One region of the Pseudomonas sp. TE4620 genome, then DNA from elsewhere that is predicted to be linked to it. Evidence: riboswitches for the same ligand, from Rfam matches in the RefSeq annotation. Region 1 holds a riboswitch; each other region holds the start of a gene.
The links. A riboswitch is a leader RNA that binds a small molecule or an ion and turns the genes downstream of it on or off. The one in region 1 is predicted to bind cobalamin.
Positions count from the first base shown of each region.

Region 2: it holds a riboswitch for cobalamin, as region 1 does, so the genes downstream of both, cobO (cob(I)yrinic acid a,c-diamide adenosyltransferase) here and ACZ9A3_RS05600 ((2Fe-2S) ferredoxin domain-containing protein) in region 1, are expected to answer to the same signal.
Region 3: it holds a riboswitch for cobalamin, as region 1 does, so the genes downstream of both, ACZ9A3_RS07470 (TonB-dependent receptor) here and ACZ9A3_RS05600 ((2Fe-2S) ferredoxin domain-containing protein) in region 1, are expected to answer to the same signal.

Region 1 is NZ_JBWBQO010000001.1:1,179,467-1,189,772, forward strand. Features, by position in the region: gene ACZ9A3_RS05580 (ABC transporter substrate-binding protein) at 1-199, opposite strand, end outside; gene ACZ9A3_RS05585 (ornithine cyclodeaminase) at 448-1,494, opposite strand; gene ctlX (citrulline utilization hydrolase CtlX) at 1,515-2,432, opposite strand; gene ACZ9A3_RS05595 (ABC transporter substrate-binding protein) at 2,566-3,498, opposite strand; gene ACZ9A3_RS05600 ((2Fe-2S) ferredoxin domain-containing protein) at 3,495-3,881, opposite strand; cobalamin riboswitch at 3,988-4,191, opposite strand; gene ACZ9A3_RS05605 (sigma-54-dependent Fis family transcriptional regulator) at 4,197-6,005, opposite strand; gene ACZ9A3_RS05610 (ABC transporter ATP-binding protein) at 6,250-7,344, shown strand; gene ACZ9A3_RS05615 (ABC transporter ATP-binding protein) at 7,344-8,441, shown strand; gene ACZ9A3_RS05620 (carbohydrate ABC transporter permease) at 8,438-9,301, shown strand; gene ACZ9A3_RS05625 (carbohydrate ABC transporter permease) at 9,311-10,111, shown strand; gene ACZ9A3_RS05630 (DUF2160 domain-containing protein) at 10,122-10,306, shown strand, end outside.
Region 2 is NZ_JBWBQO010000001.1:3,704,214-3,714,519, forward strand. Features, by position in the region: gene bluB (5,6-dimethylbenzimidazole synthase) at 1-141, opposite strand, end outside; gene ACZ9A3_RS17130 (cobyrinate a,c-diamide synthase) at 132-1,427, opposite strand; gene cobO (cob(I)yrinic acid a,c-diamide adenosyltransferase) at 1,424-2,035, opposite strand; cobalamin riboswitch at 2,198-2,421, opposite strand; gene ACZ9A3_RS17140 (hypothetical protein) at 2,569-3,147, shown strand; gene ACZ9A3_RS17145 (PQQ-dependent sugar dehydrogenase) at 3,216-4,532, shown strand; gene ACZ9A3_RS17150 (O-methyltransferase) at 4,544-5,191, opposite strand; gene ACZ9A3_RS17155 (C40 family peptidase) at 5,209-5,742, opposite strand; gene ACZ9A3_RS17160 (C40 family peptidase) at 5,877-6,512, opposite strand; gene hda (DnaA regulatory inactivator Hda) at 6,628-7,332, opposite strand; gene ACZ9A3_RS17170 (AI-2E family transporter) at 7,490-8,563, opposite strand; gene ACZ9A3_RS17175 (DUF2066 domain-containing protein) at 8,589-9,638, opposite strand; gene purM (phosphoribosylformylglycinamidine cyclo-ligase) at 9,985-10,306, shown strand, end outside.
Region 3 is NZ_JBWBQO010000001.1:1,561,890-1,572,195, forward strand. Features, by position in the region: gene ACZ9A3_RS07445 (NAD-dependent succinate-semialdehyde dehydrogenase) at 1-861, opposite strand, end outside; gene ACZ9A3_RS07450 (aromatic ring-hydroxylating oxygenase subunit alpha) at 913-2,034, opposite strand; gene ACZ9A3_RS07455 (BCCT family transporter) at 2,206-3,804, opposite strand; gene ACZ9A3_RS07460 (tartrate dehydrogenase) at 4,002-5,093, opposite strand; gene ACZ9A3_RS07465 (LysR substrate-binding domain-containing protein) at 5,193-6,104, shown strand; gene ACZ9A3_RS07470 (TonB-dependent receptor) at 6,165-8,306, opposite strand; cobalamin riboswitch at 8,416-8,621, opposite strand; gene ACZ9A3_RS07475 (GNAT family N-acetyltransferase) at 8,698-9,255, opposite strand; gene ACZ9A3_RS07480 (carboxymuconolactone decarboxylase family protein) at 9,348-9,692, opposite strand; gene lpxO (lipid A hydroxylase LpxO) at 9,858-10,306, opposite strand, start outside.

The DNA.
Region 1 (10,306 bases):
ATTTGACCTGCAGCTTGGCGCAGATGGCGTTGCCCAGCTCGATGTCGAAGCCTTGCAGGCTGCCATCGGCAGCAACCGATTCAAAAGGGGGGTATTCGGGGTAGACGCCGAAACGGATCTCGGTCCATTCCTTGGCCTGCACCGCACTTGCGCACAGTGGCAGGAGCAGCACGCTGAGGAGCTTTCGCAGCGAAGTCATATGAGTATCCCTGAGTTTTATAGTTGATGTAGGGCAGTGGTGCGCTTCTGGTCTTTTAGTGACTCTCTGGTCGGGCTCAGAATGCGCGATGACGACGTTTTTTTTGTGTCGTTTGCGCCGGCGTCGGCTGCCGGATTTTGCTGTTAACGCGTGAATGGCAGCCGAATCGGCTGGAGCACCTCCTGTTTGAGCTTCGTGTGCAGCGGTTTCCGATCTGCCGCACCGCGGCGCGGCAGAATCGGTCGGCCTCAGGCGCGTTTTTTCTGCAGGTCTGCAACCGGGGCGCGCAGCAGCGCGAACAGGTCTTTCGGGTCCTTGAGCTCCGGCACCAGGGCAATCTCGCTGCCGATGTCCAGGGCCTTGGCGACGTCCAGCACATAGCGCAGGGCCGAATAGTCCTCTAGAGCAAAGCCGACCGAATCGAACAGGGTCACTTGCTCGGCGTTTTCGCGCCCGGCGGCCTGGCCGTTGACCACTTGCCAGAATTCGGTGGTGGGCGAGTCGGCAGGCATTTGCTGGATTTCGCCTTCGATGCGGCTTTGCGGTTCGTACTCGACGATCACCCGGGCGCGCTCGACGATCTCGCGGTGCAGTTCGGTCTTGCCCGGGCAGTCGCCGCCGACGGCATTCAGGTGCATGCCAGGTTCGATCATTTGCGGAGTGAGGATGGTGGCGTAGGCCTTGTCGGCAGTCACCGTGGTGACAATATCGGCGCCGCGCACCGCGTCGGCGACAGAGCCGGCAACGCTGACCTTGATGGCCGGGAAGGCGGCGAGGTTGGCCACCAGCTTGGCGCTGGCCGCAGGGTCCAGGTCATACAGGCGGATGTCGTCGATGCCCAGCAGGGCATGGAAGGCCAGGGCCTGGAACTCGCTCTGTGAGCCGTTGCCGATCAGCGCCATGCTGCGGCTGTTTTTGCGCGCCAGGTAGCGCGCGGCCAGGGCCGAGGTGGCGGCGGTGCGGATGGCGGTGGTCAGGGTCATCTCGCTGAGCAGCACCGGCGCGCCGCTATCAACGTCGCCCAGGGCGCCGAAGGCCATCACTGTGAGCATGCCGCGCTGGGTGTTTTTCGGGTGGCCGTTGACGTACTTGAAGGCGTACAGGTTGGCATCGGACACCGGCATCAGCTCGATCACCCCGTCGGCCGAGTGGTTGGCCAGGCGCGCGCATTTTTCGAAGTCGTGCCAGCGCAGGTAGTCCTCACGGATGTACTCGGCCATCTCGCTGATGCAGGTGCTCAGGCCTTTGCGTGCCACCAGGCGGCTGAGGTCGGTAACGTCGATATAGCGGGTCATGGTGAACTCCTTTGTTGTAATCAGTGACGGACAGGCAGGTGCACTTCGGCGAGCATGCAGCGCGCGCTGCCGCCGCCGATGCGCTCGATATGGTCGATGTTCACCACCACCGGGTGGCTGTGCTGCTCGACCTGCCGGCGTTGTTCTGGGGTGAGCGAGCGCCAGGCGCTGCGCGACATCACCAGCAGTGGCTGGCCTTGCTTGTCGTGGACTTCGAGCATGTTGCCGGCAAAACCTTCGAGCTGGTCGAAGTCCAGGGCCAGGATGTCCTTGCCGGTGTCGCGCAGCGAATGCTCCAGGGCGCGACGCTCATCGGCCTCGGGCAGCGCCTGCAGGCAGACCACCGAGAGCCCGCGGCCGACGCTCATCATCACGTTGCTGTGATAGATCGGTGCCTGGTGGCGGTCGACGGCGTGGAACAGGCACAGGCGATAATCGAGCTGTTCGGCGAACAGGCGCAGGGCCTGGGTGTGGGTGCGCCCGGAGTGGCAGGCGTAGCTGATCCGGTGTTCGCGATCGAGGACCATGCTGCCGGTCCCTTCCAGATACATACTCTGCTGTTCCAAGGGGCTCAGATCGATGGTCTGACGGACGGCGAAGCGCTCTTCAAGCACCTTGAGCACGCCCTTGCTGCGCTCCAGGCGGCGGTTCTGGCCCTCCATCGGGTAGAGCACCAGGCTGCCGTCGGCGTGGCTGCTCCACCAGTTGTTGGGGAAGATCGAATCAGGGGTGTGCGGCGCCGGGGTGTCCTGCACCACCAGCACTTCGACACCGTGCTGGCGCAGGGTATCGACGTAGCCATCGAACTCTTCCAGCGCTTTCTGCTGTGCCTGCTGCGGGTCGAGCAGGGCTTGCTGGAAACGGTTGTTGAGGGCGGTGTCCGGGTTGAAGGCGAACCGCGCCGGGCGGATCATCAAGACTGTATTTGTTGTTTGCATCGAGGCACGCATCCGGGGTTGGCTGTGTGCTTATTGTCGACGTGATCAAGGATAAATCCCGGCTGAAGCGCATTGGGTGCTCAGCCGGTAAAGCTGAAATAGTGGGTTTGGCAGCGGATTCTGCTGCGACGGGTCAAGGCCGCTGTTGCTTCAAGGCGCGCAGTTGGCGCGCCAGGGTCAGGGCGGTACGGGCGCTGTGTTCGCCGGGCACGATATGGCTGAAGGGCAGGTCGATCAGGCGGTCGTCGCGTACCGCGCGCAGGTGCGAAAGCGCCGGGTGTTTATGCAGGTAGGCGCGCTTGCCGGCGGCCGGCGACCACACCGCATCGGCAAGGATGATCACGTCAGGATCGGCGCGCAGCAGGCGCTCGGCATCCACCGTAACCCGGTTCAGCTCCACCTCGGCGTACAGGTTGCGCCCGCCTGCTGCGTCGATCAACTGGGTGATGAAACCGCGCTTGCCTTCGCTTTGCAGGCCGTTGACCTCGCTGTCGAGGTAGAACACCGACAGCGGCGGGCTGTGCCCGGCGATGGTTTTGGCGGCGGCCAGGTCCTGGCGCTGGCGGGTGATCAACTGGCTGGCCCGGGCCTCGCGCTGCAACAGGTGGCCGAGGCTGCGCAGGTCTTGTTCAATGGCGGCAAAGCCGTTTTCCGGCGCTGGCGCGCAGGCGTTTTCCAGAAGGTAGCTGGCGATGCCGTTGGCCTGCAGGGTGGTGCGCGGGGCGACCCCGTCGCGGTCACGAAAGGCGCTGGCAAAGCCGCCGACCAGCAGGTCGTAACCTTGGGCATAGACCACTTCGGTTGCCGGGTAGCGACGCGACAGCAGGGGGACGCCGCGATAGCGTCCGCTGGTCAGCGCCTGGGCGTCATCATCTATATAGCTGACGGCGGCCAGCGCCGGGCCGGCGTCCAGGGCCAGCAGCAGGTCGGCGGCGTGCTGGTTGAGGGCCAGGATGCGTTGCGGGCGCTCCTGTGGCAGTTGCCAGGTGTGTCCGCAGTTCTGATAGTCCAGGGCCATGGCGCTGCTGCTCAACAGGGCCAGCACGCTGGCGCCCAACCCCCTCATGAGCCCTGGCCGTTGAGCAGCAACTCGGGCACCGGTTGGCCGTCGATCAGGTGCACACGCACCAGGCGCTGAGCGTCTTCGGCGTTGGCTACCCGGTACCAGCAGCGGTCCGGATATACCGTCAGCACCGGGCCGAGGTTGCACGGGAACTGGCAATGGCTGCGGGTCAGCAGCACGCCGTCAGTGGTTTCGATGCGGTTGGCCACCAGCAGCTCGCGGCGCAGGACTTTCCACAGTGGCAGGGCACCGCGTTGTACGCAGCGCGGGCCGGTGCAGAGCATCACATGGCGGGTATGCTCGGGGATCTGCGACCACTCCGGCTTGCTCTGGATTTGCTCTTCGGCGAGGCGGCCGCGGCGACGTTTGGGGGTTGTTGCTGTCATGGACTTCTCGAAAAATATTCGCGAAGCGCACAGGAGGGCCCCGGCCAACACGCGCCAGGCAGCCGGCTCGTGCCCGCCCTCCGCAGGTTTGCCTAAGTGACTGCATGCAGTCGTGGGGCTTCAGGCCGGTCTCCGGGCTTGCGAGGCGTAAAGTCATTCGCCTTCCCGTGCCTGTGGGCACAGTGGCGTGTTGAATGCTTCACTCGCTTACCGTTGCGGGGGCAGCGCCGGACTGGTCGATAACGACGCACCGGCTTCCCGTTTCACCTGACGCACGGCGGCGGCAGGCACCTGAAACTGGCAGGCATCTGACCATCAGCCCAGGCGTTCGTCAACTGCGCCGGCATGGCCCTGGGTGTGCAGGCGCTTGTACAGGGTGGTGCGGCTGATGCCGAGGGCCCGGGCCAGGGCCGAGATATTGCCATTGAGGGCACGCAGGCGCTGGCCGAGATCGTCAGTGTTTGCCGGCGTGGCCAGCACTGGCGCGGCGGGCTTGGTCTCAGGCAGGTCGGCAAAGAAACTGTCGGGCAGGTGCTCCACGGCAATCGGCCGTTCGCCGGCCAACGCCAGGGCCACCTGCAGCACGCTGGCCAGTTGTCGCAGGTTGCCCGGCCAGGGATGCTGAAGCAGCAGTTCCAGCACTTTGCCGGGCAATTGCGTCGGTGCCCCCGGTTCGCGGTACTGCTGGTGGAGCTGTTCGATCAGGGCCAGGCGGTCGCTGCGTTCGCGCAGCGGTGGCAGCATCAGGCTCAGGCCGGCGATGCGGTAGTACAGGTCCTGGCGAAAATGACCCAGGCGCACCTGTTCGGCGAGGTTGTGGTTGGTCGCCGAGACCACGCGGATATCCACCGGCGTCGGTTCGCCGCTGCCCAGTGGCTGGATGCTGCGGGTTTGCAGAAAGCGCAGCAGGCGTGCCTGGGTGGGCAGCGGCATGTCGCCGATTTCGTCGAGAAACAAAATGCCATGGTCGGCCTTGCGGATCAGTCCGATGTTGCCCTTGTGGTGGGCGCCGGTGAACGCGCCTTTCTCGTAGCCGAACAGCTCCGACTCGACCAGCTCGGCCGGAATCGCCGCGCAGTTCACCGCAATCAATGGCTGCGTGGCGCGGCTACTGGCGCGGTGCAGGGCGGTGACAAAGACCTCCTTGCCGGCGCCGGTTTCGCCCTCGATCAACAGCGGGATGTCTTTTTCCAGCAGCAACCCGGCCTGGCGCAGGGCCTTGTCGATACGCGGATCGCAGCTTGGTTGCGGGCGGTTGAGCGCTGCTGCTGGTGATGCTGTGGGGGCATGCAGCAGGCAATGGAAGCGGTTGCGCCCGGCCACCTGCAGCGCAAATGGCTGGTCAGCCCGGTGGGCCAACAGTTGCGCCAGCGGCGTGCGGAACAACTGCTCCAGGTTCAGTTGCAGTGGGTTCTGCCCAAGCAGACTGTCGGCCCGACGGTTGGCCGCCAGCACCCGGCCCTGGTCATCGAACACCAACAGCCCGGCCCATTGGCTGTCGAGGTTGTTGGCCCCGGTGTTGAAGCTCAGCTGTTGGTAGTGCCCGGCAAAACGCGCCAGGATCAGGCGGTTCTCCAGGCTCTGGCTCATCATCCGTACCAGGCCCTGAGTTTGCGCCGTCGGCAGGTAGCTGTCGCTGGACACATCGAGCACGCCGATCAGCTGGCGCTCGGCATCGAACAGCGGCGCGGCGGCGCTGGCCATGAAGCGGTTGAGCTTGAGGAAGTGTTCGTCCTGGCTGACATGTACCGCTTCGCCGGTGGCCAGGGCTGTGCCGATGGCGTTGGTGCCCACCCCTTGCTCGCGCCAGCAGGCACCGGCGACAAAGCCGTGGCGCTGGCGCGGGTCGATAAAGCGCCGGGTGCCCCAGGCATCGAGCAACTGGCCGTGATCGTCGCTGAGCATGATCAGGTAGCTGGAGTTACCCAGCAGGTGCGCGTACTGCGGCAGCACCTCGTCGCGAGTGGTGCCCAGCAGCGAGTGCTGGCGTTCGAGCAGCTCGCTGACCTGCACAGTAGATGCGTCGCCGAACTGCGGTTGCGACTGGTGGTCCAGGCCGTAGGCGCGGCAGCGCTGCCAGGACGCCTGGATCAGTTGCGCATGGGCGCTGGTGGATGCGGCCATGGGCCCGTCCTCTGCCGGCGGCAGTGTTGTTGTTTTTGTGTGATCCAGTGTTGTTCAGTCCTGTTCATTGTCAATGCCGCGGCTGTTCAACCGTGCAGTGAAGGTTGTTCATTTGTGTTCAGGAGTGAACTTTGGCAAAGCCACAATCTGCTGAAAGTCCTTTGCCGACAACGGCTTGGCCAGCGCTGGCATGAATCTCGCTCTATAGCAGGCGCCTGTCCGCTAACAACAAGAAGGCCGCGCCATGTCGCTCACCCTTGAGCATGTCAGCCGTACCGTGGATAACCAGCTGTGCATCGACGATGCCTGCCTGCGCTTCGAACCCGGCTCGTTCAATGTGCTGCTCGGCCGCACCCTGGCCGGCAAGACCAGCCTTATGCGCCTGATGGCCGGGCTTGATCGGCCGGACCGTGGCCGGGTGCTGATGAATGGCGAGGATGTCACCGGCCGGCCGGTGCGCCAGCGCAACGTGTCGATGGTCTATCAGCAGTTCATCAATTATCCGACCTTGAGTGTGTTCGAGAACATCGCCTCGCCCTTGCGCCAGGCGCGCATGGGCGAAGCGCTGATCCGCGAGAAGGTCCAGCAGACCGCGCAGATGCTGCGTATCGAACCGTATCTGCAGCGCTTGCCGCTGGAGCTTTCCGGTGGCCAGCAGCAACGCACGGCCATGGCCCGGGCACTGGTCAAGGATGCCGAGCTGATCCTCTTCGACGAACCGCTGGTGAACCTCGACTACAAGCTGCGCGAAGAGCTGCGCCAGGAGATGCGCGAGCTGTTCGCCGCGCGCCACTGCATTGCCGTGTACGCCACCACCGAACCCAACGAGGCCCTGGCCCTGGGCGGCACCACCACCATCCTCCATGAAGGGCGCATCGTCCAGAGCGGGCCCACTGCTCAGGTTTACCACCAGCCGCGCACGGTGCTGGCCGCCGAGCTGTTTTCCGAACCGCCGATCAACCTGATGCCCGGGCGTATCAACGGCAACGAAGTGAGTTTTGCCGGTGCTGTGCATTTCGCCATGAACGCCGACCTGCGCCGCATCGGCGATGGCGACTACCGCTTCGGCGTGCGTCCGAGCCATATCAGCCTGGTGCCGTCCAACGACGATGACCTGGAGCTGGCGGTGCTGGTGGAGCTGGCGGAAATCAGCGGCTCGGAAACCTTCCTGCATGTGCGCAACGAGCACTTTCGCCTGGTCCTGCACTTGCCAGGGGTGCACGAGTACCACGTCGATGCGCCGATCCGGGTGTTCATCCCCACCCACAAGCTGTTCGTCTTCGACCCCGCCGGGCAACTGGTGCAGGCCCCGGGCTTGCGTGAAACGAGGGTCGCCTGATGGCCGAGATTCGTCTGCAGCAGCTGGCCCATAGCTACAGCCGTGCCCCCCAGGGTGCGGACGACTATGCCTTGCGTGAGCTTGAACATGTCTGGGAGCAAGGCGGCGCCTACGCCTTGCTCGGCCCATCGGGGTGCGGCAAGTCGACCTTGCTCAATATCATTTCCGGGTTGCTCAGCCCGTCCCACGGCCAGGTACTGTTCGATGGCAAGGTGGTCAACGAACTGTCGCCACAGGCGCGCAACATCGCCCAGGTGTTTCAGTTTCCGGTGGTCTACGACACCATGACGGTGTTCGACAATCTGGCCTTCCCGCTGCGCAACCAGGGCCTGGATGAAGCGCGCATTGCCAGCAAGGTGGCCGAGATCGCCGAGGTGCTCGACCTCGGCAACCTGCTGAAGAAAAAAGCCCGCAACCTTAGCGCCGATGAAAAGCAGAAGGTCTCCATGGGCCGTGGGCTGGTGCGCGACGACGTCTCGGCGATCCTCTTTGACGAGCCGCTGACGGTGATCGACCCGCACCTTAAGTGGAAGCTGCGGCGCAAGCTCAAGCAGATCCACGAGCAGTTCAATATCACCATGATCTACGTCACCCACGATCAGCTCGAAGCCTCGACCTTCGCCGACAAGATCGCGGTGATGTATGGCGGCCAGATCGTCCAGTTCGGCACCCCGCGCGAGTTGTTCGAGCGTCCGCGCCATACCTTCGTCGGCTATTTCATCGGCAGCCCGGGGATGAACCTGATCCCGGTGCAGGTGCAGCCTGGTGGCGTCGGCTTCGCCGGCATTCACCTGGCGTTGCCGCTGGAGTTGCAGGCGCGCCTGGCTGCGACCAGTGCCGTGCGCCTGCAAGTGGGCATCCGCCCGGAATTCGTCCAGGTCTGGGACACCCCGTTCGACGAAGGCTTCAGCGCCCGGGTGGTGGATGTCGAAGACCTGGGTACCTACAAGATTCTCAGCCTCGACCTGCAAGGCGTGCCGCTCAAAGTGCGCCTGGGCGAGGACCGCACGCTGCCCGAGGGCCAGGCCTGGATCAGTTTTCCGGCGCAGTGGCTGATGCTCTATGCCGATGACGTACTGCTGGAGGCCCGGCCATGAACAAAGTGCCCAACAACAAGGCCTGGTGGCTGGTGCTGCCGGTGTTCCTGCTGGTGGCGTTCAGCGCTGTGGTGCCGATGATGACCGTGGTCAACTACTCGGTGCAGGACATTTTCGACCAGTCCAGTCGCTACTTCGTCGGCGCCGACTGGTACCGCCAGGTGCTGCAGGATCCGCGCCTGCACGACTCGCTGTTGCGCCAGTTCATCTATTCGGCCTGCGTGCTGCTGATCGAAATCCCCCTGGGCATCGCCATCGCCCTGACCATGCCGACCAAGGGCCGTTGGTCGTCGCTGTGCCTGATCGTCATGGCCATTCCGCTGCTGATCCCGTGGAACGTGGTCGGCACCATCTGGCAGATTTTCGGCCGCGCCGACATCGGCCTGCTGGGCGCTTCGCTCAACCAGCTGGGCATCAGCTACAACTACGCCGCCAACACCATGGATGCCTGGGTCACGGTGCTGGTGATGGACGTCTGGCACTGGACCTCGCTGGTGGCGCTGCTGTGTTACTCCGGCTTGCGCGCAATCCCCGATGTCTATTACCAGGCGGCGCGCATCGACCGCGCTTCGGCCTGGGCAGTGTTCCGGCATATCCAGTTGCCGAAGATGAAGAACGTGCTGTTGATCGCGGTGATGCTGCGCTTCATGGACAGCTTCATGATCTACACCGAGCCGTTCGTGCTCACCGGTGGCGGGCCTGGCAATGCCACCACTTTCCTCAGCCAGACCCTGACGCAGATGGCCGTGGGGCAGTTCGACCTGGGTCCGGCGGCGGCGTTCTCGCTGGTGTACTTCCTGATCATCCTGCTGGTGTCGTGGCTGTTCTATACCGCCATGACCCACGCCGACAAACAGTAGGGGCCGCCCATGAACCTGCGCAAGACGCTGGCGCTGCTGCTGTACATTCTGTTCCTGCTGGTGCCGATCTACTGGCTGCTGAACATGTCGTTCAAGAGCAACACCGAGATCCTCGGCGGCCTGACCCTGTGGCCGCAGAACTTCACCTTCGACAACTACCGGGTGATCTTCACCGACCCCAGTTGGTACAGCGGCTATATCAACTCGCTGTACTACGTGTGCCTGAACACAGTGATCTCGCTGAGCGTGGCCTTGCCGGCCGCCTATGCCTTTTCGCGCTACCGGTTTCTGGGCGACAAGCACCTGTTCTTCTGGCTGCTGACCAACCGCATGGCGCCGCCGGCGGTGTTCCTGCTGCCATTCTTCCAGTTGTATTCCTCCATTGGCCTGTTCGATACGCACATTGCCGTGGCCCTGGCCCACTGCCTGTTCAACGTACCGTTGGCGGTGTGGATCCTTGAGGGCTTCATGTCCGGGGTGCCCAAGGAGATCGACGAAACCGCCTACATCGATGGCTATAGCTTCCCGCGGTTCTTCGTGAAGATCTTCGTCCCGCTGATTGGCTCCGGCATCGGAGTCACGGCGTTTTTCTGCTTCATGTTTTCCTGGGTCGAATTGCTGCTGGCGCGCACCCTGACCTCGGTGAATGCCAAGCCGATTGCCGCGGTAATGACCCGCACGGTGTCGGCCTCGGGGATCGACTGGGGCGTGCTGGCCGCCGCCGGGGTATTGACCATTCTGCCGGGCATGCTGGTGATCTGGTTTGTCCGCAACCATGTGGCCAAGGGCTTTGCCCTGGGCCGGGTCTGAGGAGCGCGCTATGGACTGGATGGCCTGGACCCTGCCGACGGCGATCTTCTTCGCCGCGATCGGCCTGTTGCTGCTGGGCATGACGGTGTACGAGCTGCGCCGGCCATGCGTCGAGCGTCGCGGCTTTCTGCCGATTGCCACCACCCGTGGCGACCGGCTGTTCATTGCTTTGCTGGGCAGCGCTTACCTGCATTT
Region 2 (10,306 bases), 2.5 Mb from region 1:
GTGCGCGGCCTCAAGCAGGCGCGCGAGCAACTCGGGGGCGACTTCGCCGCCACTGAAGTGACGCATGTCGCGACGCTCGCCGATGGCGCGGTAGACCGCCGCACGTTCGGCCTCGGTAAAAGCATGTTCAGTCATGGACACAGCAGCGCCGCCGACGCCTGGGGGTTGGAAGCAAAATAGAAATGCACGTAGGAGGCGGTCAAGCGCCCCTGGCGGTACACCGCCTCGGCACCACGACCACCGTTGGGGCTCTGGCCGCGGGCAACCGGCTCAAGCTCGGTATGGGTCAGCGAATGATGATAGGTGTGCCCGCGCAAGGTGCCTTCAGGCAGCTCTACGGCCTGCAGGGCCAAGGCGGCCAGGCGCTTTTGCATCACTGCCTCGCCTGCCAGCAGGCCGAGCAGTTCGGCACGCTCGCCGGCAACATCGGTGAGCGCATCGAGCAGGTAGAGCATGCCGCCGCATTCGGCGAGCAAAGGCTTGCCGGCGTGGTGATGGGCGCGGATAGCCTCGAGCATCGGTGTGTTGGCCGCCAGCGCCTGGTGATGCAATTCGGGGTAACCGCCAGGCAGATACAAGCTGTCGGCTGGCGGCAAGCTTGTGTCATGCAGCGGCGAGAAAAACGCCAGCTGCGCGCCCATGGCCCGCAGCAGGTCGAGGTTGGCGCCATAGGTAAAGGCAAAGGCTTCGTCGCGGGCAACCGCAATGCGCACGCCTTGCAGCAACGGCTCGATGGCAAACTCGGTCGGCGCGGCAAAGCGCACCGCTGGCGGCAACGCCGCATCGCAACTGGCGCCCAGGGCCGCTGCGGCAGCATCCAGCCGCGCATCAAGGTCGTTCAGTTCACTGGCTTGCACCAGCCCCAGGTGACGGCTCGGCAATTCGATGCCGGTTTCTCGCGACAGCCCACCGTACCAGCGCAGCCCCTCGGTCAGGCTGCCTTCAAGCAACTGGGCATGGCGCAGGGTACCGACACGGTTGGCCAACACCCCGGCAAACGGCAGGTCCGGCTGATAGCGCGCCAGGCCCAGGGCCAGGGCGCCGAAGGTCTGGGCCATGGCGGTACCATCGATCACCGCCAGCACCGGCACGCCAAAATGCCGGGCCAGGTCGGCGCTCGATGGCGTGCCGTCGAACAGGCCCATGACCCCTTCGATGAGGATCAGGTCGGCCTCGCCCGCCGCCTCCCACAATAGCCGGCGGCTTTCCTGCTCGCCGACCATCCACAGGTCGAGCTGATACACCGGCGCACCACTGGCGCGCTCGAGGATCATCGGGTCAAGAAAGTCCGGGCCGCACTTGAATACGCGAACCTTGCGCCCCTGGTTGCGATGCAGGCGCGCCAGTGCGGCGGTCACCGTGGTCTTGCCCTGGCCGGAGGCCGGTGCGGCGATCAATACCGCCGGGCAATGGCGCGCATCACTCATAGTTCGACGCCCTTCTGGGCACGGATGCCGGCCTGGAAGGCGTGCTTGATCATGCCCATTTCGGTGACGGTGTCGGCCAGTTCGATCATTTCGTCTTTGGCCGCGCGACCGGTGACGATCACGTGCTGCATCGGCGGGCGAGCATGCAGGTCGCTGAGCACCTGGTCGAGGTCGAGGTAGCCGTGCTTGAGGGCGATGTTCAGTTCATCAAGCACCACGAAGGCGATCGACGGGTCCTGGAGCATCTGCCGCGACACTGCCCAGGCAGCTTCGGCGGCGGCGATGTCGCGCTGGCGGTCCTGGGTTTCCCAGGTAAAGCCCTCGCCCATCACGTGGTAGCGCACCTGCTCGGGAAAGCGCCGGAAGAACAGCTCTTCGCCAGTGCTGTTGCGGCCCTTGATGAACTGCACCACGCCGCACTGCATGCCGTGGCCCATGGCCCGGGCGAGCATGCCGAAGGCCGAACTGCTCTTGCCCTTGCCGTTGCCGGTAAGTACCAGCAGCAAGCCGCATTCGTTGGGCGAGTTGGCGATGCGCTCGTCGATCACGGCCTTTTTGCGCTGCATGCGCGCCAGGTGGCGTTCGTCGCGCTCGGTGGATTCAGTCATGAGGTTCTCCGCAAACCACTGTCGGCCGATCTCACCGAACGCAGCAGCCGACGGCTGCTCAGCGTATCGAAGGAACGGGCGTGACAGATGAATGGATATGGCAGACGGAAAACGCGCAGGGCTGCGGCACAGGCCGGAGGAACCGCGCATCACCCTCCGTGATGCCGTTGGCTGTTACAGGCCGGTCTCCGGGCTTGTGAGCGGGGCCATCGACACCCGGGGCTGCGCGCCTTCCCGGGCATGAATGCCCAGTGGCCCTGCACAGCCTTGACTCACCTACCGTTGCGGGGGCAGCGCCGGATTCGCGCGTTTTACGCGCCCACCGGCTTCCCTGTTTCACCCTGCCAGGCCATCGCCTGCAGAGCACCTGAAACAAGTCGCGAAGGTTAGAGGGTTGCACCCGGAGCGTCAATGAAAGGCGCTGCACTGGCCTGGATCAATGGCGCCTTTGTCATCTTGTGCAACACTGACTTCAGTGATATCAAATAGCCATACCTCGGCTGTACTCGATCACAACTATAAGGGAGAGCAGCATGCAAGGCCTGATCATCAATAATGCGCGCCTGGAGTTCCTGCGCCCGGCCCTGGAACGCTGGGTCGATTGCATCGACCGCTTCAACCAGACCCTCGGTGACGGTGAGGCGCCCTATTGGCACGGCGCCCAGGCCAACCTCGGGCTGCTCTCGGCCGCCGCCTGGCAGGCCGAGCTGGTGACCCTGCAGCAGCACCAGAGCAAGAAGCAGCGCGATGACGGCGATCGCGAAGGCCGCTGCGACCTGTACATCGCCAACCGCGAAGAGGCCGCCTACCTGCAGGCCAGCCAGCGCTGGCCACGCATCGCCAAGCTCGACCTGAATAACGCCCTGGGCGAAACTGTCCAGGCTGCTCGGCAAATTGCCGCGCCCAGCCAGCTTAAAGTCGCTGCGCTGTTCGCCAGCCCCTGGAAAGCCGGCCAGCACGCCAGCCCCGAAGAGCTGCAGGACCTGGTCGACGACCTGCAAAAGCATAACGCCTGCGCCATCGCCTGGTACTTTCCCTACGCCTACCGCAAGCTGCACAACGAAGCCGGCCAGTATCACCCCGGCATCGCCCTGTTGCTCAAGCAGGCCTGACCCGGGGAACCTCCCACCCCTGGCGTGCCTCTACTGGCAATAGCGGCCATCATTGCGAGGGAAACGACATGGGTATCAAGCCGATTGCACTGCTGCTGGCAGTGACTGCGGGGTTAAGCGGCTGCGGCGAGAACGCCCGCCTTGAGGTCAGCGACGGGGTCGGCCCGTCGCCGCAATTGCCCGAACCGAACAAGACCCTGATCCCCACCGTCAACATCGCCCCCGCCATTGGCTGGCCCCAGGGCATGACGCCCAAGGCCGCGCCCGGCACCCAGGTGGCGGCCTTCGCCGCAGGCCTGGACCACCCGCGCTGGCTCTATGCCCTGCCCAACGGCGACATCCTGGTGGCCGAAACCAATGCCCCGCCCAAACCCGATGACGGCAAGGGTATTCGCGGTTGGGTGATGGGCAAGGTCATGGACCGCGCCGGCGCCGGCGTGCCCAGCGCCAACCGCATCAGCCTGCTGCGCGACAGCGACCACGACGGCGTGGCGGAAACCCGCACGACGTTTATCGAGAACCTCAATTCACCGTTCGGCATGGCCCTGGTCGGCAATGACTTCTACGTCGCCGACACCGATCGCCTGCTGCGCTTTCACTATGAACCCGGCGCGACTTCGATCAAGGGCCCGGGTACAGCCGTGGCCGAACTACCGGGCGGCACGCTGAACCATCACTGGACCAAGAACGTGATCGCCAGCCGTGACGGCAAGAAGCTCTACGTCACCGTCGGCTCCAATAGCAATGTCGGCGAGAACGGCATGGACCAGGAAAAAGGCCGCGCGGCGATCTGGGAAATCGACCCGGCCAGCGGCCAGACGCGGATCTTCGCCTCAGGCCTGCGCAACCCCAACGGCCTGGCCTGGGAGCCGCACACCGGACAGCTGTGGACCGCAGTCAACGAGCGTGACGAGATCGGCAGCGACCTGGTGCCCGACTACATTACCTCGGTCAAGGATGGCGGCTTCTATGGCTGGCCCTACAGCTATTACGGCCAGCACATCGATCAGCGGGTCAACCCGTCTGATCCGAACCTGGTGGCCAGCGCCATTGCCCCGGACTATGCGGTGGGGCCGCACACGGCGTCGCTGGGCCTGACCTTCGCCGAAGCAGGGGTGCTGCCGGCACCGTTCGAGCAAGGCGCGTTCATTGGCCAGCATGGCTCGTGGAACCGCAAGCCGCACAGTGGCTACAAGGTGATCTTCGTACCCTTCAGCACTGCCGGCAAACCTGCGGGCAAGCCGATCGACGTGCTCAGCGGGTTTCTCAATGATGAAGGCAAGGCCATGGGCCGGCCGGTCGGGGTGATCAACGATCAGCGCGGCGGGCTGCTGGTAGCCGATGATGTCGGGAACACGATCTGGCGGGTGAGCAAGGCCCGGTAAGCCGGGGGAGCTTAGCGTTTGCGGCAGAGGGTCAGGCCATCGCCAATCGGCAACATCGACAGGTCCACCCGTGGGTCGTCCTTGAGCGTGCGGTTCAAGGCCTGAATGGCGCGGGTATCTTCGCTGTCCGGCTTTTGCTCAAGCACCCGCCCGCTCCACAAGGTGTTGTCGAACAGTACCAGCCCGCCCACTCGCAGCAGTCGCAGGGCCTCTTCCAGATAGTGCGGGTAGTTGGCCTTGTCGGCATCGATGAAGATCAGGTCGTAGCGCGCTGATGGCAGTGTCGCCAGGGTCTGCAACGCCGGCGCCAGGCGTAGCTCGATGCGCTCGGCGACTCCAGCCTCCTGCCAGTAGCGCCAGGCCACGGCGTTGTAGCTGCCTTCAAGGTCGCAACAGAGCAACTGCCCGTGCGCCATGGCCTGAGCCATGCACAAAGCGCTGTAGCCGGTGAAAGTACCCACCTCGATCACCCGCTCGGCACCGATCAGGCGCACCAGCAGCGCCAGCAACTGGCCTTGCTCCGGTGCCACCTGCCAGCGTGCTTCGGCCAGGGCCTGGGTTTCTTCACGCAAACGGGCGAGCAACGGCGTCTCGCGCAGCGACACGCTTTGCAGGTAGTGGTAGAGGGGGTCGTCGAGGTAGAGCGTCTGGGCGGTCATCGTCTACCTCGCACAGGTCAGGGGTTGCGCGCCAGGTGCGCTGGCTGCAGCACCCGCTTGGCGTTCAGGTAGGTCTTTTGCCAATAGCTGTTGGACAGGTAGTCCAGGCGCACCGTTCCGCCGGTGGCCGGGGCATGGACGAAGCGCCCTTCGCCGACATAGATACCGGCATGGCTGACCTGCGAGCCACCATTGGTGGCAAAGAACACCAGGTCGCCGGACTGCAGGTCGTTGCGCTCGATGCTCGGTGCGCGGATGCCGATCATCTCCCGGGTCGAACGGGGCAACGAGATGCCCGCAGCATCACGATAGACGTAGCCAATCAGGCCGCTGCAGTCGAAACCCGAATCCGGGGTGTTGCCGCCCCAACGGTACGGCGTGCCGACCAGGCCGAGGGCGCGGAACAGCACGTCTTCGGCAACCGGGGAGAAATACACTTGCGGGGCCATGACTGCCGGCTCGACCACTTTACGCGGGGCCGGGGCATGACTTGAGCAGGCACCGAGCAGTGCTGCGAGGGAAAGTAGAGCGAAGCGCGCCATCATCGCCATGGTCAGAACATCCTGTCTGAAGCCGCTTCGGCCAAGAGCCGAAAAGAGTTGAGAATTTAGATTAGACGCTTTCTGTAAACACGCACGGCGACGAGCTTTTCAGCTACGTCGCCGTGGTCAAACCTGTCGAAGGATCAGTTGCGCGAGAGCGTGGTCGCGGCCGGAGCCATGGCCAGTGCACGCTTGGCTTCGATGAAGGTCTTGCTCCAGTAGCGATCACCGAGCTTGTCGATGCGCACGCCACCGCTGCGGCGGCTGCTGGAGTGGATGAACTGATCGTCGCCGAGGTAGATACCGGCGTGGCTGACGCGGCCGCGACCATTGGTGCTGAAGAACAGCAGGTCGCCTGGCTTGAGGTTGTTGCGAGCAACCAGCGGGGCCTTGACGTTGATCATTTCGCGGGTAGAGCGCGGCAGGTTGAGGCCGGCTTCTTCGCGGAACAGGTAGCCGATGAAGCCGCTGCAATCAAAGCCGGTGTTCTCGGAGGTACCACCGAAACGGTAGCGGGTACCGATCAGCGACATGCCGCGCTCGAGAATGTTGTCGGCCAGGGCTGGCAGCTGGTAAGGCTTGCTGCTGGAGAAATCTTGCAGCTCTTCTTCGGTGGCCAGCTCTTCCTCGAACGTCGCCTGGACGGAGGACTTGGTCGAAACCTGAGCGGAAACCGGTTGCTGCTGAACCTGCTGCTGCGATACGGGACCGGTGGTCGCGCAGCCAAAAAGCAGGGTCACGAGTGCGAGGGGCACGAGGGGTGCGAAGCGATTTAGCATGGGCACGACCGTGTCTGGAATTTAAAGAAGTCGAGACTATGCCTTCTATCGCATCGATTTGCAAATTCAATCGAAAAAAATGTGACTTTTATGTGCCGAGGCTCTAGCCCCTGCCTTACCAGCCCAAAGTTTCTTTCAAGAACGGGATGGTGAGCTTGCGTTGAGCCTGCAAAGAGGCCTGGTCGAGGCGCTCAAGCAGGTCGAACAGTGCGCTCATGCTACGGGTGCCACGGGTGAGGATGAAGTGCCCGACCTCGTCGGTCAGGTGCAGGCCGCGGCGCGAAGCACGCAATTGCAGGGCGCGCAGCTTGTCTTCGTCCGACAGCGCACGCATCTGGAAGATCAGCGCCAGGGTCAGGCGCGACTTGAGGTCGGCGAGCTTGATCGGCAGTTCGCGGGGCGAGCTGGAGGCAGCCAGCAACAGGCGCCGACCACTGTCGCGCAGGCGATTGAAGAGGTGGAACATGGCCTCTTCCCACTCCGGCTTGCCGGCAATGACATGCAGGTCGTCGAGGCAGACCAGTTCATACTGTTCGAGGTTGTCGAGCAATTCGACGCCGCGATCGAGCAATTGCGCCAGGGGCAGGTACACCGCCGGTTCACCCAGTTGCTCGAAGCGCAGGCAGGCGGCCTGCAGCAGGTGGGTGCGGCCCACGCCCTGTTTGCCCCACAGGTAGATCAGGCTTTCGGTCCAGCCGGCGTCGGCTTCGCAGAGTCGCTCGACGTAGCCCAAAGCGGCGGCGTTGGCACCCGGATAGTAGTTGATGAAGGTGGCGTCATCACGCAGACGCACACCCAGGGGCAACTGGATCGGTTTCATGCTGGCTGGGCAGTTCCGGGGAACCGCAAGGGGCCTTTTGTGAAAAGTCTGCAAAGTTTATACCCGTGGAGCCCCTCGCACAATCGGCGCAGACCACAAGTAAAATCAAAGGCTTGCATTAGCGGGTAAAGGCCAATGCAAGCCAGGTGCTATCAAGCTAGAGATCCGGGTCGATTTCACCCGCGTAGATATCCGACTCTTTATACAGGTCATGCACATGGCGCAGCAGCACCATGATCACCGCCGCCACCGGCAAGGCCAGCAACACCCCGGTAAAACCGAACATCTCGCCACCGGCCAGGATCGCGAAGATCACCGCCACCGGGTGCAGGCCAATGCGATCGCCCACCAGCAGCGGTGTCAGCACCATGCCTTCGAGCGCCTGGCCGACCATGAATACGGCTGCGATGCCAAGCAAAGGATAAGGGTCGCCGCCAAACTGGAACAGCCCGGCAATCATCGCCGCGCCGATACCAATAATGAAGCCCATGTACGGCACGATCGCCGCCAGACCCGCCAGCAGGCCGATCAGCAAGCCCAGCTCCAGGCCCACCAGCATCAGCCCCGAGGCATAGATGATACCCAGGGCCAGCATCACCAGCAGCTGGCCACGGACGAAGGCGCCCAGCACTTCGTGACACTCACCGGCCAGGGCCACCACTCGTTCCTCGCGCTGGCGCGGCAGCAGGCTGCGGATCTTGGCCATCATCAGGTCCCAGTCGCGCAGCAGGTAGAAGCTCACCACCGGGATCAGCACCAGGTTGGCCAGCCAGCCAATCAGGGCCAGGCCCGAAGCAGTGGCCTGGGACAGGATGACCCCGACGATGTCGGTGGTCTGGCCCATGTGCTCGCTGATGGCGGCCTTGATCTTGTCGAACTTCCAGAAGCCGTCGGCCAGGCCCAGGCGCGTCTGCACCCAGGGCAGGGCCTGGTGCTGCAGCCAGTCGAGCATCTGCGGCGCCAGCTCATACAGGCGCACCAGCTGTTTGGCCAGCATCGGCACCAATACCAGCAGCAACAAGGTCAGCAGCAGGGTGAACAGGGCAAACACCACCACCACACCCCAGGTGCGCGACAGGCCGGCGCGCTCCAGACGGTCGACCAGCGGATCGGCCAGGTAGGCCAGCAAAATGCCGACCAGAAACGGCGAAAGAATCGGGTGCAGCCAATACAGCAAGGCCGCGCACAGCAGCGCCCCACCTACCCATACCCAGCGACGTGTATCAGTCATGAACGGCTCCCGGCCAGGTCAGGGTTTACCAACGAAAACGCAGCCCGTTGAAAGGTTGCGGGGCGGCGGCCTGGGTTGCCCCGGGGTTGGCCGGATCGACGGCTGCAGGTGCCGCGGGCGCATCGGCCGGCAGCTCCTGCAACTTGGCCAGGCCCAGTTGCGCGCGCAACTGATCGCTGTTGCCGGTGACCTGATAGGTCAGGGTATCGCCCTGCACCACCTTGAGCCGCGCGCCGTAAGGCTCGAGCACCCGGCCCAGTTCGGCATAACGTTCCAGGGTCATGCCCTGGACCTGCACCTGCATTTCGCTGCTGGCCCCTGGACGGGCGACGAAGCGCGGCGCCAGGCGGTTGCTGACGGCGAGCATCACGGCATCGGCCAGGGCCGCCTGATCAGCGCCCTCGGCAGTGCCCTGCTCGCGCTGCTCGCCCAGCCACAGGCGCCACTTACCCTGCCATTTGCCATCGGCTTCGCTGGCGTGCACCGCCAGCAAGGCATCGGCGCCGTAGCGCTCGGAAGCCTCGCGCAGCGGCGCCGGGTCGGTGCCTTCAAGATTCTTGCCGGTTGCCACCAGTTGCTCCTGCAGATCGGCCAGCGGCAAGCGCAGCGGCAGGCCGCGGTGCTGGGCGGCGCGACGCAGCGGTTCGGCGCTGCCCTGGCCGTCACCAACCAGGTTCGAACCTTCGACGCTGTCGTTCAACCACCAGCCGAGGATCGCTGGCCGGTTATTGCCCCACAGGGCCAGGCCCGCCTGACGCAAGGCGCGCTCGGTGCTGCCCGGGTCGAAGTCGACCAGCACGGTTTCCGGCGGGCCGGCCTCGAAGCCGAACTGGCTGATGATTTGTTGCGGGTCTTTGCGCAGCGCAGCCAGGCCCGGGCTTTGCACAGCCTTGGCGTCGCCGGTCAGGCGCAACACCAGGGTTTCGAGGGCTTTTTCGGTGGCCTGGGTACGGGCTTCGGCGCCCTGGCCGGTGACCGGTTCGCGGACCTGATAAAGGCCGGAGAGGGTTTCGGCCTGAGCCGAGAGGCCGAACAGGGCCAGACAGCCGGCGGCCAGGTAATTACGCAAACGCATGGAGGATTCCTGTCCAGGTAATAAAGAAGCGTGGGCGACAAAAACGGACGCAGCTCAGACCGCAGCACCCGGTAAAACATTCAACCGCTGGCGGCAAATTGCGCCCATCGCCTTTGCTATACCTTATACAGCCTGCGCCGTGGCAACCAGTCGCGCACTGTTAAAGCGTATTTTTCGCAACATTTAAGGCCCTGCCCGTCGGCCTGAGGATGGCCGCTACCGGGCAACCCTGATAAAATCGCGCGCCTTCGCAGACCGGCGACGGTCAGGCAGCCGGATTCCCTCCGCCTTGCCTGGCAGGTCACGGTCGATTCCCCTGAATCCCTCCCCCCTAAAGGCCTGGATCATGAGCAAGCAACCCTCCCTGAGCTACAAGGACGCCGGTGTAGACATCGACGCCGGTGAAGCATTGGTCGAACGCATCAAAGGCGTTGCCAAGCGCACGGCGCGCCCGGAAGTCATGGGCGGCCTGGGCGGTTTTGGCGCCCTCTGCGAGATCCCGGCCGGCTACAAGCAGCCGGTTCTGGTCTCCGGCACCGACGGCGTCGGCACCAAGCTGCGCCTGGCACTGAACCTGAACAAGCACGACAGCATCGGCCAGGACCTGGTCGCCATGTGCGTCAACGACCTGGTGGTCTGCGGTGCCGAGCCGCTGTTCTTCCTCGACT
Region 3 (10,306 bases), 380 kb from region 1:
CTGCCCGGCGTTGCGGTACTTGGCGACGATGGCGCCTTCGACCGCCGCGTCGATGTCGGCATCGGCGAAGACAATGAACGGCGCGTTGCCGCCCAGTTCCAGGCTGACTTTCTTGATGGTCTCGGCGCACTGGCCCATCAGCAGGCGGCCGATTGGCGTCGAGCCGGTGAAGCTCAGCTTGCGCACGCTCGGGTGGCCGGTGAACTGCGCGCCAATCGCCGGGGCATCGCCGGTGACCACGCTGAATACCCCGGCCGGTACCCCGGCGCGCTCGGCAAGCTCGGCCAGGGCCAGGGCGCAGAACGGTGTTTCGTTGGCCGGCTTGACCACCATGGTGCAGCCAGCGGCCAGGGCCGGGGCGACCTTGCGGGTGATCATCGCCGCCGGGAAGTTCCACGGGGTGATGGCGGTGCACACGCCGATGCCTTGCTTGATCACCAGCAGGCGTTTGTCGTTGGCGGGGCTGGGGATCACGTCGCCATAGACGCGCTTGCCTTCTTCGGCGAACCATTCGACGAAGGAGGCGGCGTAGCGGATTTCACCCAGGGCTTCGTGCAGTGGCTTGCCCTGTTCGAAGGTCATCAGCCGGGCGAGGTCCTGTTCGTGCTCGAGCAGCAGCTCGAACCAGCGGCGCAGCACCTGGGCGCGTTCCTTGGCGGTGCGCCCGCGCCAGTCGGCCAGGGCCGCTTCGGCGGCTTCGATGGCGCGCAGCGCTTCGTTGCCGGCCATCAGCGGCACGCTGCCGAGCAGCTCGCCGGTGGCCGGGTCGGTTACTGGCAGGCTGCGCCGGTCATCGGCGTCGCACCAGCGCCCGGCAATGTAGGCCTGCTGGCGGAACAGCTTGTTGTCATTGAGTTTCACGCAAGGCACTCCGAAGCGCGCCGCAGGCGGTCAGGCCTGCGGCGGGCGGTATCAGTCGTTGAGGTGGGCGACGGCGATCAGGTTGTGGAAGTGAGCAATGCCGTGCTCGCTCATGCCGCTGCGCTCGCGGTCGGCCATGATCCGGCCCTGGCCACGGTAGCCGCGCGACTTGAGGCCTTTCTGCACGCTCTCGACCAGGCGCAGGTCTTCGGGGCGGAACACTTCGCGGTACCAGTCGATGAGCTTTTGCTGCTCTTCGCTGATGTCCTTGTTGAGGAAATAGATGTCGTAGTGCTGCAGGGTGGTTTCGGCATCGACCGGGAACTCGTAGATCACGGTCATGAAGTTGGCTCCTGGCGGCACGTTGAACATGGTGCACGGCCAGGCCCAGAAACCTGCGAAGGAGGGGTCCTTGACGCTTTCGTCGAACTTGAACGACTGCTCCGAAGGTTTCGCCAGGCCGTACTGCAGGGTCCAGTTGCCATGCATGCTGTGGCTGTACTGGCCGACGTCGACCGAGTCGGAGAAGCCCGGGTGGGCCGGGGCGCAGTGGTAGCACTCGAGGTAGTTGTCGACGATCGACTTCCAGTTGGCCGGGGTGTCGCTGACAAAGCGCGCGGCCAGGTGCAGGTCGTCGATCACGCCGCAGGCTTCACGCATGCGCGCTTGCAGGCCGGGCAACTGGTCTTCGACCGAACCCGCTTGCATGTCCATGTTGATGAAGATGAAGCCTGCGTATTCTTCGACGCGCAATTGCACCAGGGTCGAGTTTTCTTTGTCGAAGTTGACCACGTTGTCGCAGTTGCGGGCGTGGGCCAGGTCGCCGTCGAGCTTGAAGGTCCAGGCGTGGTACGGGCAGGTGATGACGTTCTTGGCCTTGCCGCTGCCGCTGAGCAACTGGTGGCCACGGTGCGGGCAGACGTTGTAGAAGGCGCGCAGGATGCTGTCGCGACCGCGCACGACGATGATGCTTTCGCCGATCACTTCACGGGTGATGTAGGCGTTGTTCTCGGCCACTTCACTGCGGTGGCCGACGCAGATCCAGCTGCGGGCGAAGATGTTTTCTTTCTCGTGCTCGAACACCGCGGCCTGGGTGTAGAAGCTCGCTGGGATGGTGAACGCCTCTTCGGCGTTGGCGCAGAAATCGGCGGGCAGGCGTTTGAAGTCATTCATGATCGGGGTCTCACAAGCACGGTTTTTAGTTATTGGTTAACGCGTATCTATCAGTTAACAAATCAGGCAAAAAAATTTACTGCTGTTGTAGGAGCGGGCTTGCCCCGCGATCTGGCCTGTACGAGGCTCAGATCGCTATCGCGGGGCAAGCCCGCTCCCACAGGTGTGTGATCAGTGCACTGCGGCGGCGCTGCGCGGGGCTTTTTGCGCCGGTTCTTCACCGGCCATGCGCGCCGCTTCTTCCTCGATGCGGTAGGCCGGGACCTGGCCGTAGTCTTCGATCATCCATTTGAAGAAGCCGTAGATCTTCACCAGCAGGATCACCATGAACGGGATGGCGGTGAGCACCACGGCGGTCTTCATGGTCGACAACGAGGCCTTGGCGAACAGCATGGCCAGCGGCACCAGGGTCAGCACCACGCACCAGAACAGGCGGTGGGTCGGCGTCGGGTCGTCGCCTTCGCGCAGGTTGCGGGTGCTGGTGGCGGCCACGGCATAGGCGGCGGCGTCCATATGCGAGGCGCAGAAGATCGCCATGATGAACAGGTACACGCCCAGGAACACCTGGCCCCACGGCAAGGCCAGCAGCAGATGGGTCACCGCCGATTCGCCGCCTTGTTCGCTGAGCATCTTCGGCACGTCGACGGCGCCGGTGATGAACTGGTGCATGCTGTAGCTTTCCAGCGCACCGAAGAAGAACCAGCAACCGAAGCTGCCACCGAGCAGCAGGGCCATGACCACTTCCTTGATTTGCCGGCCGCGCGATACGCGGGTCACGAACATGGCCACGCCTGGCGCGTAGGACACCCACCAGAGCCAGTAGAACACCGTCCAGTTGCGGGTAAAGGCACCATCGCCGGCCGGGTCGGTGAACAGGCTCATGTGCACGTAGTTCTGGATCATCAGGCCAATCGAGTTGGCGGTGTTGTTGATGGTGAACTGGGTCGGGCCGACCAGCAGCACCACTAGGGCAAACACCAGGGCGCCGATACAGACCATCTTGCTCAGGCGCTGCAGGCCGCCATCGATACCGATGTAGGAGCTGAGCGAGAACATCACCGCCACCGCACCGATCACCAGCAGTTGCACGGTGAAGGTGTCCGGGGTGCCGGCCAGGTCATGCAGGCCGCGTGTCAGGGTCGAGGCGGTGAGCGCCAGCGACACGGTCAGTGCGCCCATCATGGTCAGCAAAAAGATCAGGTCGACGCTGCGCCCGACCGGGCCGGTGGCCTTGAAGCCGGTCACCGCTTCAACGATCGAGGCCAGGTTCAGGCCGCTCTTCTTGCGTACATGAAAGTGATAGGCCATGGCCAGCGAGGCCAGGGCATAGATCGACCAGGCGCTGACGCCCCAGTGGAAGAACGAGTAGCTGATGCTGTACTCGAGCGCCTTGGGGGTAGCGGCGGCGATGTTCAGGCCCGGGGTCTGGTAGTAGTAGGCCCATTCCATCACGCCCCAGTACAGGGTCGAGGAACCCATGCCGGCGCAGATGAACATGAACACCCAGGTGGCGGTGGCGTACTCGGGTTTGCCACTGCCCAGGCGGATGTTGCCGTACTTGCTGAAGGCCAGGTACAGCACCGCCAGCGAGCTGCCGAGCACCAGCACCTGGACACTGGTGCCGAAGGTCCGGGTCGACAGTTCGAACAACTGGTTGGCCGCGTGCTCGGCTTCGCCCGGGAAGGCTGCAAGGCCGATGACAGTGAGCAGCACGGCAATCAAACTCACGGTAATCAGGAACACATCTATCTTTTTATTTTTGTGCGACATCATCGTCTCCTGGACGTTGGCGTTCTTAGCTATACCCGGCAGGCAATCCGGGGGTGTTGCGGCAGCACTCCCTGCTTCTATGTTAACTAATGGTTAACGTGAATCTTTTGGTTAACAGATTCTGCAGATAATCCGCTTCACCCGCAAGAGCCAAGGGGCCGTTTTGTCAGATAATTCTGACAATCGGCCCCTGGTCCTCAACCTTCGATCAGCGCGCTGATGGCTTCGCCGACTTGCTGGGTCGACTTCTGCCCGCCCATGTCGCGGGTGGTGTCGCCGGCGGCAATGACCTGCTCGATGGCCTTGAGGATGTCGTCGTGGGCGGCGCGGTAGCGCGGGTCGGCGCCGTCGTTGCCAAGGAACTCGAGCATCAGCGCGCCCGACCAGATCATCGCGATCGGGTTGGCGATGTTCTTGCCGTAGATGTCCGGGGCCGAACCGTGCACCGGCTCGAACAGCGACGGGAATTTGCGCTCGGGGTTGAGGTTGGCCGATGGCGCGATGCCGATGGTGCCGGCGCAGGCCGGGCCGAGGTCGGAGAGGATGTCGCCGAACAGGTTCGAGGCCACCACCACGTCGAAGCGATCCGGCTGCAGCACGAAGCGGGCGCAGAGGATATCAATGTGCTGCTTGTCCCAGGTGATGTCCGGATAATTGGCAGCCATGGCTGCGGTGCGCTCGTCCCAGTAGGGCATGCTCACGGCCATGCCGTTGGACTTGGTCGCCGAGGTCACGTGCTTGCGCTCGCGGGTTTGTGCCACCTCGAAGGCGTACTTGAGGATACGGTCGACACCACGGCGGGTGAACACCGACTCCTGCAGCACGAACTCGTTGTCAGTGCCTTCGAACATGCGCCCGCCCAGGGACGAGTATTCGCCTTCGGTGTTCTCGCGGATCACCACGAAATCGATATCGCCCGGCTCACGGCCAGCCAGCGGGCAGGGCACGCCAGGGAACAGGCGCACCGGGCGGATGTTCACGTACTGGTCGAAGTCGCGGCGAAACTTCAGCAGCGAGCCCCACAGCGAGATGTGGTCCGGGACTTTGTCGGGCCAGCCCACTGCACCGAAATACAGGGCGTCGAAATCCTTGAGCTGCTCGAACCAGTCGTCCGGCATCATCTTGCCGTGGGCCAGGTAGTAGTCGCAGCTGGCCCATTCGAAGAACTCGAAGCTGATGTCCAGGCCATGCTTGCGCGCGGCGGCTTCGACCACGCGGATGCCTTCGGGGAGGACTTCGTTGCCGATGCCGTCACCGGGAATTGCGGCGATTCTGAAAGTCTTGCTCATGAGGGGCGCACTCGTTGTCTAGGGAACAGGTGCGGCTCATGCTATAAGGGCAGGATTCAGAGATAATCTCGTGATTCATGGATTCTTAGTGCACGTATCGTGAATAATCTTCCCAGCCTCGACGACCTCAATATCTTCCTTCAGGTGGCCAAGCGCGCCAGCTTCGCGGCGGTGGCCGAAGAGCTCGGCATGTCGGCCGCGTTCATCAGCAAGCGCATCCGCGTGCTTGAGCAAACCCTTGAAGTGCGCCTGCTGCACCGCACCACCCGGCGGGTGACAGTGAGCGAGGAGGGCGAGCGGGTGTACCAGTGGGCGCAGCAGATTTTCGATGCGGTGCAGCGCATGGGCGACGACATCAGCGCCCAGCACCGCGAGCCGGTGGGCCAGCTGCGGATTGCCAGCAGCCTGGGCCTGGGCCGGCGTTTCGTCGCCCCGGCGCTGTCGGAGCTGGCCGAGCGCTACCCACGCCTGGATGTACGCCTGGACGTGCATGACCGCCTGGTGGACCTGATCGAAGAGGGCGTCGACCTGGACATCCGCGTCGGCAATGCCATCGCCCCCAACCTGATTGCCAAGCCGCTGGCCCGGAACCGCCGGGTGCTGTGTGCCTCGCCGGCCTACCTGGCCCGGCGCGGCACGCCTGGGGTGCTGGCCGAGCTGGCCAGCCATGATTGCCTGGTGATCAAGGAGCGCGACCACCCGTTTGGTGTCTGGCAGCTGCAAGGGCCCAATGGCGAGGAGAGCGTGCGGGTGACCGGCAGCCTGTCAAGCAACCACGGCGAAGTGGCGCACCAGTGGTGCCTGGATGGCCGCGGGATTTTGCTGCGCTCGTGGTGGGATGTGCACGACAGCCTGGCCGACGGGCGCCTGGTGCAGGTGCTGGCGGAGTATCACCAGCCGGCGGACATCTGGGCGGTGTACACCTCGCCCTTGGCCAGCTCGGCCAAGGTGCGGGTGGCGGTGGAGTTTTTCCGCCAGTACTTTGCCGAGCGTTATAGCTTGCCGGATTAGCGGTGCAAGCCCGCTCCCACAGCCTGTGTAGGAGCGGGCTTGCCCCGCGATGGCCTCACCTCAGAACGTGTAATCCAGCGTCGCAAAATACGACCGCGGCTGCCCCATCAACCACTGCTCGCCGCTATGCGCGGTGGCCGCATAACGCCGGTCCAGCAGGTTATTCAACTGCAAGCCCAGGCGCACATCCGGCAGCACCTGCCAGCCCAGGTTGGCATCGACCACGGTAAAGCCCGGCACGCTCTGGGAGTTGGCGGTGTTGGCATAGCGCTCATCGACATAACGCAGGCCCAGGCCGGCATCGACGTCGTCGCCAAAGCCCTTGCTGACCCACAGGTTGGCGGTGCGCCGTGGCACGTTGCTTGGGCGGTTGCCGGCGCGGGAAACGCTCTGGCCGTTCACTACCTGGTCGAAGTCGTCGTATTTGGCGCGTACCACCGAGGCGTTGGCCGAAACATGCCACTGGTTGGCCAGGGCCAGTTCCAGGGTCGCTTCCAGGCCATCGGAGGTCTGCTGGCCGGCCTGTTCTTTCTGGTGGGTGTCGGGGTTGTCGACCAGCAGCTTCTTCTTGACGATGTGATAGGCCGCCAGGGTCCACTCGCCTCGGCCATCCCAGAACAGCTGCTTGAGGCCGAACTCGGTCTGCTTGGCTTCGGTCAGGTCGAACTGCTGCTGGGTCGGGCTCAGGGTCACCAGGTCGCTGACGCCATCCTCGCTGGTGGAGTACTGGCCGTACAGGCTCAGTTGCTCATTCACCGCGAACACCAGGCCGGCGCGCCAGTTACCGCCATTGAGGCTGCGGTCGCTGCGGGTGTCGTTGACCAGGTTGTTGCGGTCGATGTGGTTCTGGTCGCGACGAATGCCGGTGACCAGCGACCAGCGCTCCGACAACTGGGTGCGGTTCTCGGCGAACAGGGCGAAGGTGCGGGTGGTGCTGTCGGTTTGCGCGCGGGTCGGGCTGGCGCTGTGGAAGTAGCCCGGCGCCGGCTGCCACGGGTCGATGAAATCGCCGCCGATGTCGTTGTACGGCGAGTTGCTGTCGATGCCGAAACGAATGCGGTTGTACTCGGCGCCGACCACGGTCTTGCTGGCCAGGCCAAACAGCGAGTGGTCGAAGGTGAAGCTCTGGCGATCGCCGAGCTGTTCCTGGTCGTGCTTGATCTCCAGGTAGCTGCCACGCTCAAGCTGGCCAACGCCGCTGTTCCAGCTGTAGTCCTCGGCGTTGCGCCAGTGCCGGCGGCTTTTGAGGTAGTAGAGCTGGTTGCTGGCGCTGATCGAGTCGCTGATGCTCCAGTCGGTGTTAAAGCGCGTCCACTCGTCGTGGTAGTGCTGGGCCGAATCCTTGAGGTTGTAGTTCTTCTTGCTCAGGCTGTCGCGGTAGTGGCCGTCGATCAGCGGCGTGCCGAAGTAGTTCATCGGTTCGGCGTCGCCGCGCTCGTGGGCCAGGGTGAAGCTCAGGTCGTCGCTGGCATCGAAGCGCAGGGCGGCGCTCATGGCCAGGTTCTTCGAGTCGCCACGGTCGATCCAGCCGTTGCTTTGCTGGCGGTTGAGGGTCACCCGGTAGCTCAGCCGCTCGCTCAGCGAACCGCCGCTGTCCAGGCCCAGTTGCTGGCGGTCGTAAGAGCCGTAGCCCAGGCGCAGGTGGTTGCGGATCTCGCCGGCAAAGGGTTTTTTCGGGATCACGTTGATCACCGCACCCGTGGCGCCTTCGCCGTACAGCACCGAGGCCGGGCCGCGGATCACGTCGATGCGCTCGATCATCCACGGGTCGACCGGAAAGCTCTGGGTGCCGGCGCCGGTGTACATCCGCGCGCCGTCGAACAGGGTCATCACCGAACCGTGGCCACTGAAGCCACGGGCCGACAGCGCCGTGTTGCCGTTGCCCGGGGTGGCCACCGAGGTGATGCCCGGCGAGCGGGTCACGGCATCCTGCACGGTGAGGTTGTTGCGTCCGTCGATGGCTTCGCTGCCCAGGCTGCTGGTGCTGGCCGGGGTGTCCATGGCGCTGAGGTTCAGGCGCGAGCCGGCGGGCAGCGGGGTAGCCAGGCTGACGGATTCGTTGTCGCTGCTGCTGGTGATGGCCGTCGAGGGCAGGGCCAGCGCAGAGGGGCTGGGGTCATCGGCGAAAGCTGGCGCAGAGAAGGCCAGGCAGGGGGCCAGGGCATTGGCCGCCAGGGTGTGAAGCTTGGAAGTACGGGACATGTCGTTCCACAGTCAACAGGAAGAATGAATCCCGGAGGGAACAACGCATGGAGGCATGGCGCACGCGCAGGCGGACGCCAACCGGCCTGCGCCCGCCCACCGCGGGGTTGCCAAACAGAAGCTTCAGGCCGGTCTCCGGGCTTGCGAGGGTCATGAAGGCCTTCACCTTCCCATGCCAAGGCACAGTGGTGTTTCGAAGGCTTCGCTCGCTTACCGTTGCGGGGGCAGCGCCGGACTAGTCATTTACATGACGCACCGGCTTCCCGTTTCACCCTGCGCACGGCGGCGCAGGACACCTGAAACTGGCGCGCATCTGAACACCGAAAACCTTTGCAGTCAACGGCTTGGGCAAATGAGCAGATCAGTTCGCCAGCGCATCGCCACTATCGATTCAACGCCCGCGCTTGCGCGACACCACCGCCTCGATGTTCTTGCGCCCGATCAGCATTGGCTGCTTCGGCTCCTCAAGCCACTTGTACATCACCAGGCTGTCCACCAGCCCCAGGCGCGCATGCCGGTAGGCGTTGGGCAAGCGCCCGACGATGGCAAAGCCGAGCTTCTGCCACAAGGCCACCGCCACCTCGTTGCTGGACACCACCGAGTTGAACTGCATGGCCAGGAAACCCAGTTGCCGCGCCAGGCGCTGCGAGTGTTCGCACATCAAGCGCGCCACGCCGCGGCCACGGGCGGCGTCGCAGACCATGTAGCCGCAATTGCTGACATGGTTGCCGGGGCCGGCGGCATTGGCCTTGAGAAAGTAGGAACCGAGCAGCACGCCATCTTCTTCGGCCACCAGGGTCTGCAACGGTGCGTCGAGCCACAGCTGGCGGGCTTGCTCCTGGCTCATGGCCGGGTCGAATGCGTAGGTTTCGCGGGCGCTGACAATGGCCTGGAAGGTCGGCCAGAAGAGCTCGAAGTCAGCGGCGGTCATGGGGCGGATGTGGATCATGGGGTGTCCTGGAAACGGTTCGCCCGCTAGCTTATGCGAAAACGCCAGGAAGTGGGTGAGGCGCGGCGCAGGCCGCGCACTCAGGGTCGGCCTTACTGCCCGGCCTTGCCCACGGCATCCAGTGCCCGCGCCGAGTACACCAGCGCCGCCCCGGCGTTCATGGCCACGGCCACGCCCAGGGCTTCGGCGATTTCCTCGCGGCTCGCGCCGTGCTTGACCGCCTGGGCCGAATGCACGGCGATGCAGCCGTCGCAGCGGGTGGTGACCGCCACGGCCAGCGAGATCAGCTCGCGGGTCTTGGCATCCAGGTGGTTGGTCTTGGCCCCGGCGCCGCTGGCGGTCATGTAGCCGTTGACCGTGTCGGGAGAGAGTTGCTTGAGATCGCCGATGCCGGCCATCAACTGCTTACGGTAGGCATCCCAGTCCATCATGCTCATTGTCTTCACCTTGGTGTGGTTGGCAACTAGAACAGTGAAGCTAGTTTTTTTGCCGGCGGGGCGCCGTTGGTCGATGGTCGGGAAAAGGCAGGACTTTGGGAGGGGGGCATCGCGGGGCAAGCCCGCTCCTACAAGGAGCTGGCTTGCCAGCGACAGCGGTCTGAATCAGATGTAGATGAACACCAGCACCAACGCCGCCACCACTGCCCATTTTTCCAGGTAGTAGCGGGTGCGGTTGCGTTTTTTCAGGGCCTTGCCGCGTTCGCGGATCTTGTAGATGCGGGTGAACAGGCGGTTGATGCCGCCGGTTTTGTCGCCGGCATCGTTCGGCGCCGCCGCGGCTGCCATCACGTTCTTGCTGAACCAGCGGTTGAACGCCGTGGCCCAGCGGTACTTGAGCGGGCGCTCGACGTCGCAGAAGAGGATGATGCGGTTGTGCTCGGTCTGGTTCGAGGCGTAGTGGATGTAGGTCTCGTCGAAAATCACCCCTTCACCATCGCGCCAGGCGTAGTTCTGGCCATCGACACAGATGTAGCAGCCGTCGTCATTGGGCGTATCCAGGCCCAGGTGATAGCGGTACGAGCCGGCATAGGGGTCGCGGTGGCGCACCAGCT